DNA from 2 places in the Viridibacillus sp. FSL H8-0110 genome. Region 1 is predicted to be linked to the other one. Evidence: a T-box and tRNA genes for the amino acid it is inferred to sense, from the RefSeq annotation. Region 1 holds a T-box; the other holds one or more tRNA genes.
What was found. A T-box is a leader RNA that pairs with one kind of tRNA and senses whether it is charged. The one in region 1 lies ahead of proS (proline--tRNA ligase), so its partner is inferred to be a tRNA-Pro.

Region 1 (3,381 bases):
AGTAGCAATTAGAATTCGACGATAACCACCGGCTGTCGCTTCACTTATGACGTGCTGAATAAGTGACTTACCAAACCCTTGTCCTTGCCATTTTCCAACTACAGCAATGTTCATTATATCGATGGCTTCTGTATTATGAATCAACAAAACGACCACCCCAACATCCTCACCCGCCATACTCGCGATATAATAATTACCATCGCGAATATATTGTGCAATCATGTGCTCAGACGGATCAGCTAGTAACAGCAAGTCCATTGGTGGTCGTTCAAATACCGCCAATAAACGATATTGTTATCATCATTTTTTAGACGGCTTAAAGCCTTCAGAATATAAATAGTTTTCCGCATCATCACGAGTTCCGAAGCTTTCTTCTAAATTGAAGCCATGATAAACATTCCAAAAAGGATCTTCTTCTACTAAAAGAAGTTGGTCATCATTACGGTTACGCCAGCTTTGCTCAATTCTCACTTCAGGAACTACTTCATCAATTTCAGATAAGTACGTAAGGGAATCTTCGATAATTTCACGTAGCTCTTGCTCAGAGAAATCACGAATATTTACTAAACCACGATCGTCTGATTTATAACGTAGTAAATCTCCTACGTAAACAAAACCGTTACCGTTTGGGTGTAATTTTTCTACCACAATTTTTTTCTCATATTGGCTACCATCAAAGTGATAATTTAATCGTTTCATCGAAATTTCTTTACGAGTTAATTGAGGGAAACTTTCGATGATCGCTTGTTTTTGTTCAAATGTTAACATAATTTACTCCTTTTTCGTTTGCATTCAACCTTTAGTATAGCATTTTTTACATATCAATTCGCTTTATATCAACATCTTGTCCATCTTTCGTCAATAAAAATACATCAGGATTTCTCATAGTTTTCCATCCTGTAAAACCAAATTTCGAATTGTATTTTGTAATGAGTAATGATAATAGATTGCCATGCGAAACAATTGCAGTATCAGCAATAGATGATTCGAGTAATTCTTTGATTAACTGTTCAATTCGTACAACTGCTTCTTTGCTTGATTCTCCACCTATGTACCTTAAGTTTTCATCGAGAAAAGTTTGTTCCAACTTTTCTAACCAATCATCAAAATTTTGTGTACTTAAAACACGTTCAGCTAGTCTTTCATCCTGTTCAACTTCTATTTTCATTTTCTTGGAAAATGGTTCTATCGTTTGGATTGCTCTTGTAAATGGACTAGAAATAACTCTCTTTATATCGTATTGTTGTAATCTCTCTGCTAATTGTTTAGCCTGCTCAATACCCTCACTTGTAAGAGTGGCCTCTTTTTCTTGACCATAAGCCTTACAATGACGAATAATGTAAATTTTTTTCATTAACAACTCCCCTATCTTTTGAATAATATTATATAGTATTGACATACTATTTAGACAATACTATAATCACAAACAACAATAATTGAAACTAAGACAAGGATTAGTAAAGAATGACCTGTTTTTATAGAGAGAGAATTGATTGGTGGAAGATTCTCATTAACAGCTTCTTGAACCTACCTTCGAGTTCGTCATTGAAAAATGGCGCGGCGACAGTCGTTAACATGTTTGAGAGTAAAGCTTCGCTTTAAATAAGGGTGGTACCGCCGTAATGGGTCCCTTATTTAAGGCGGGGCTTTTTATTTTAAAGAAGGGGTGTTTATAATGGCAAAACAATTTGTAAAAGACGTAACAGCAATGGATGAGGATTTTGCTCAATGGTATACAGACGTTGTAACAAAAGCTGATTTAATCGATTATTCAAGTGTTCGTGGTTCAATGATTATACGTCCTTATGGCTATGCATTGTGGGACAATATCAAAAATGAACTCGATACAAAACTGAAAGAAACAGGTCATGAAAATGTTTATATGCCTTTATTCATACCTGAATCACTTTTACAAAAAGAAAAAGATCACGTAAAAGGATTTGCACCCGAAGTGGCATGGGTTACGCATGGTGGGGATGAAAAACTACAAGAGCGCTTAGTTGTACGTCCAACTTCAGAAACACTATTCTGCGAACACTATGCTAATATTATTCATTCTTATCGTGATCTACCAAAGCTATATAACCAATGGGCTAATGTTGTACGCTGGGAAAAAACGACACGTCCATTCTTGCGTACACTTGAGTTTTTATGGCAAGAGGGACACACTGCTCACGCTACTCAAGAAGAAGCTCAAGAGGAAACATTACGTATGTTAAATGTGTATGCTCAAATTTGTGAAGAGTACTTAGCTATCCCTGTATTAAAAGGGCAAAAAACTGAGAAGGAAAAATTTGCAGGCGCTGAATCCACTTACACAATCGAAACGCTAATGCATGACGGGAAAGCATTACAATCAGGAACATCACATAATTTCGGAGATGGTTTTGCACGTGCATTTGATATTAAATATCTTGATAAAGAAGGTAAACAACAATTTGTTCATCAAACATCTTGGGGTTTCACAACACGTATAATAGGAGCACTTATTATGGTTCATGGTGATGATCGTGGTCTAGTCGTTCCTCCACGTATTGCACCGACCCAAGTAATGATTGTACCAATTGCTCAACATAAAGAAGGCGTCCTGGATTTTGCTTATGATTTAAAAGAACGTCTTGGAAAAGTGGCACGAGTTAATATTGATGCTAGTGATAAAAAACCAGGTTGGAAATTCAATGAGTATGAAATGAAGGGTATTCCAGTACGCCTTGAAGTAGGGCCAAAGGACATCGAAAATAATCAAGTGGTTCTAGCCCGTCGTGACTCAGGGGAAAAAATTATCGTTCCACTTAATGAACTAGAAGTAAAATTACCTGCAATGTTAGAGGAAATTCAAAATGATTTATACAATAAAGCACTAAATCACCGCGAAGAAAATACATTTACCGTTCAAACATTTGATGCATTCAAAGCACAACTTGAAGAAAGACAAGGATTTATCAAGGCTATGTGGTGTGGTGACCAAGCGTGTGAAGATAAAATAAAAGAAGAAACAGGTGCAACTTCCCGATGTATGCCATTCGAACAAGAACATATCTCAGAAACATGTATCTGTTGCAGCAAACCAGCAGAAAAAATGGTCGTATGGGCAAAGGCATATTAAATGCTGATGGCGCTTGACCAGACTCGACAGGCGTTGGAGGGCTCGAACACAAGGCGCTTTTTGTCTTGTGCCGAGAGACCGAAACGACCCGAGAGTCTAGCGCCTGAAGCTGGATATACTAAATGCTGAAGCGGCCTGTCAAGACTCGACAAGCACTGTAACTTTCGAATCGAAAACATCTTTACAGTTTTCGACCGAGAAAGTGAAAGTGACCTCGAGAGTCTGGCCGCTGAAGCTGAATATCTTTCTTAAATGCTGAAGCGGCCCGTATAAAT
Region 2 (3,381 bases), 590 kb from region 1:
TGTCATTTCCATCTTCTTTCACCTCCATGTTTCTACTATATAGTTTGACGTAACGTTAAGGTCAACAGTATTTAAAATAAAAAATCTAAGTATCGGCAATCAGCCTTTACTTAGTATGTTACTTTCATTATCTGCAAAAATAGCTTTAACTCATTAAAAAAATGCCTTTTCAATTTACTTTCCAAACGCAAAAAAACCATTAGAATCAAATATGATTCTAATGGTTTTTAAAGTATGACCCCTACGGGATTCGAACCCGTGTTACCGCCGTGAAAGGGCGGTGTCTTAACCGCTTGACCAAGGGGCCTATATGGCGGAGAAGGAGGGATTTGAACCCTCGCGCCGCTTACGCGACCTACACCCTTAGCAGGGGCGCCTCTTCAGCCACTTGAGTACTTCCCCATATATGGCTCCGAAGGTAGGACTCGAACCTACGACCGTCCGGTTAACAGCCGGATGCTCTACCACTGAGCTACTTCGGAAAAATTTTAATGGTGGGCCTAAATGGACTCGAACCATCGACCTCACGCTTATCAGGCGTGCGCTCTAACCAGCTGAGCTATAGGCCCATAAAATTGGAGCGGGTGAAGAGAATCGAACTCTCGACAACAGCTTGGAAGGCTGTGGTTTTACCACTAAACTACACCCGCATCATGGTGGGTCAGGACGGAATCGAACCGCCGACACTTAGAGCTTCAATCTAATGCTCTACCAACTGAGCTACTGACCCATGATGATTAATACAATATTTTTAAAAAATGGCGGTCCGGACGGGACTCGAACCCGCGACCTCCTGCGTGACAGGCAGGCATTCTAACCAACTGAACTACCGGACCATTTGGTTGCGGGGACAGGATTTGAACCTGTGACCTTCGGGTTATGAGCCCGACGAGCTACCGAACTGCTCCACCCCGCGATAATGATATTATGAAATTAAATTTTAAAAAATGGAGGAGGAAGAGGGATTCGAACCCCCGCGCGGTATGACCCGCCTGTCGGTTTTCAAGACCGATCCCTTCAGCCAGACTTGGGTATTCCTCCAAAAAATATAACGTTGTGTAGATGGTGGACCTTGCAGGACTCGAACCTGCGACCGGACGGTTATGAGCCGTCTGCTCTAACCAACTGAGCTAAAGGTCCTTTAGTTTGGTTAGTATGGCGGCAGAGGGGATCGAACCCCCGACCTCACGGGTATGAACCGTACGCTCTAGCCAGCTGAGCTACGCCGCCATGATGGTATTAAATTTAGTAATAAATTGGTGGAGCCTAGCGGGATCGAACCGCTGACCTCCTGCGTGCAAGGCAGGCGCTCTCCCAGCTGAGCTAAGGCCCCATAGGGTTGAAAGTATTAATGGTCGGGAAGACAGGATTCGAACCTGCGACCCCTTGGTCCCAAACCAAGTGCTCTACCAAGCTGAGCTACTTCCCGTTAATGGCGCGCCCGGCAGAAGTCGAATCCACAACCTTCTGATCCGTAGTCAGACGCTCTATCCAATTGAGCTACGGGCGCATTTATATCACTTATATTATATTAAAATATGGTGCCGAGGACCGGAATCGAACCGGTACGGTAGTCACCTACCGCAGGATTTTAAGTCCTGTGCGTCTGCCAGTTCCGCCACCCCGGCATATTTTGGAGCGGAAGACGAGGTTCGAACTCGCGACCCCCACCTTGGCAAGGTGGTGTTCTACCACTGAACTACTTCCGCAATATGCTGATAAACTTAAAAATTATGGTGCGGGTGAAGGGAGTCGAACCCCCACGCCTTGCGGCGCTAGATCCTAAGTCTAGTGCGTCTGCCAGTTCCGCCACACCCGCATATAATGTTTTTTAAAAATGGTGAGCCATGTAGGATTCGAACCTACGACCCTCTGATTAAAAGTCAGATGCTCTACCAACTGAGCTAATGGCTCATATAAAATGAATGGTGCCGGCGAAAGGAGTCGAACCCTCGACCTACTGATTACAAGTCAGTTGCTCTACCAACTGAGCTACACCGGCATTGTTTATTTAAAATAATGGTGGAGGATGACGGGATCGAACCGCCGACCCCCTGCTTGTAAGGCAGGTGCTCTCCCAGCTGAGCTAATCCTCCATATTGTTCGCCTAGCAACGTCCTACTCTCACAGGGGGAAACCCCCAACTACCATCGGCGCTAAAGAGCTTAACTTCCGTGTTCGGCATGGGAACGGGTGTGACCTCTTTGCCATCGTCACTAGACTATTTTCTTAAGGACAAGAATTATTATAACATATTTTTTAAAGTTTAGCAAGTGTTTTTTGCTATTTTAGAAAAGTTTTTTTCTTATTCTCTCAAAACTGGATAAATTACATTGAAGTTCGTTAAGTAAAATTTGGTTAAGTCCTCGATCTATTAGTATTCGTCAGCTCCGTATGTCGCCACACTTCCACCTCGAACCTATCTACCTCATCGTCTTTGAGGGATCTTACTTACTTGCGTAATGGGAAATCTCATCTTGAGGGGGGCTTCATGCTTAGATGCTTTCAGCACTTATCCCGTCCACACATAGCTACCCAGCGATGCCCTTGGCAGAACAACTGGTACACCAGCGGTGTGTCCATCCCGGTCCTCTCGTACTAAGGACAGCTCCTCTCAAATTTCCTACGCCCACGACGGATAGGGACCGAACTGTCTCACGACGTTCTGAACCCAGCTCGCGTACCGCTTTAATGGGCGAACAGCCCAACCCTTGGGACCGACTACAGCCCCAGGATGCGATGAGCCGACATCGAGGTGCCAAACCTCCCCGTCGATGTGGACTCTTGGGGGAGATAAGCCTGTTATCCCCGGGGTAGCTTTTATCCGTTGAGCGATGGCCCTTCCATGCGGAACCACCGGATCACTAAGCCCGTCTTTCGACCCTGCTCGACTTGTAGGTCTCGCAGTCAAGCTCCCTTATGCCTTTACACTCTACGAATGATTTCCAACCATTCTGAGGGAACCTTTGGGCGCCTCCGTTACTCTTTAGGAGGCGACCGCCCCAGTCAAACTGCCCGCCTGACACTGTCTCCTACCCCGCTAAGGGGCATGGGTTAGAAGTTCAATACATCTAGGGTAGTATCCCACCAACGCCTCCTCCGAAGCTGGCGCTCCGGAATCTCTGGCTCCTACCTATCCTGTACAAGATGTATCAAAATTCAATATCAGGCTACAGTAAAGCTCCACGGGGTCTTTCCGTCCTGTCGCGGGTAACCTGCATCTTCACAGGTACTATAATTTCACCGAGTCTCTCGTTGAGACAGTGCCCAGATCGTTACGCCTTTCGTGCGGGTCGGAACTTACCCGACAAGGAATTTCGCTACCTTAGGACCGTTATAGTTACGGCCGCCGTTTACTGGGGCTTCAATTCGCACCTTCGC

Region 2: it encodes a tRNA-Pro, which carries the amino acid that the T-box ahead of proS (proline--tRNA ligase) is inferred to sense. The anticodon was not compared.

The regions. Positions count from the first base shown of each region.
Region 1 is NZ_JBBOPJ010000001.1:257,650-261,030, reverse strand. It holds gene MHH98_RS01370 (GNAT family N-acetyltransferase) at 1-258, opposite strand, end outside; gene MHH98_RS01365 (hypothetical protein) at 301-768, opposite strand; gene MHH98_RS01360 (histidine phosphatase family protein) at 815-1,354, opposite strand; T-box leader at 1,436-1,635, shown strand; gene proS (proline--tRNA ligase) at 1,676-3,106, shown strand.
Region 2 is NZ_JBBOPJ010000001.1:850,306-853,686, reverse strand. It holds gene MHH98_RS04305 (MerR family transcriptional regulator) at 1-12, opposite strand, end outside; tRNA gene MHH98_RS04300 (tRNA-Glu) at 236-307, opposite strand; tRNA gene MHH98_RS04295 (tRNA-Ser) at 312-402, opposite strand; tRNA gene MHH98_RS04290 (tRNA-Asn) at 408-482, opposite strand; tRNA gene MHH98_RS04285 (tRNA-Ile) at 493-569, opposite strand; tRNA gene MHH98_RS04280 (tRNA-Gly) at 577-650, opposite strand; tRNA gene MHH98_RS04275 (tRNA-Phe) at 655-730, opposite strand; tRNA gene MHH98_RS04270 (tRNA-Asp) at 760-836, opposite strand; tRNA gene MHH98_RS04265 (tRNA-Met) at 840-916, opposite strand; tRNA gene MHH98_RS04260 (tRNA-Ser) at 949-1,041, opposite strand; tRNA gene MHH98_RS04255 (tRNA-Ile) at 1,064-1,140, opposite strand; tRNA gene MHH98_RS04250 (tRNA-Met) at 1,157-1,230, opposite strand; tRNA gene MHH98_RS04245 (tRNA-Ala) at 1,258-1,333, opposite strand; tRNA gene MHH98_RS04240 (tRNA-Pro) at 1,353-1,429, opposite strand; tRNA gene MHH98_RS04235 (tRNA-Arg) at 1,434-1,510, opposite strand; tRNA gene MHH98_RS04230 (tRNA-Leu) at 1,540-1,628, opposite strand; tRNA gene MHH98_RS04225 (tRNA-Gly) at 1,635-1,709, opposite strand; tRNA gene MHH98_RS04220 (tRNA-Leu) at 1,735-1,819, opposite strand; tRNA gene MHH98_RS04215 (tRNA-Lys) at 1,839-1,914, opposite strand; tRNA gene MHH98_RS04210 (tRNA-Thr) at 1,927-2,002, opposite strand; tRNA gene MHH98_RS04205 (tRNA-Val) at 2,021-2,096, opposite strand; rRNA gene rrf (5S ribosomal RNA) at 2,106-2,221, opposite strand; rRNA gene MHH98_RS04195 (23S ribosomal RNA) at 2,355-3,381, opposite strand, start outside.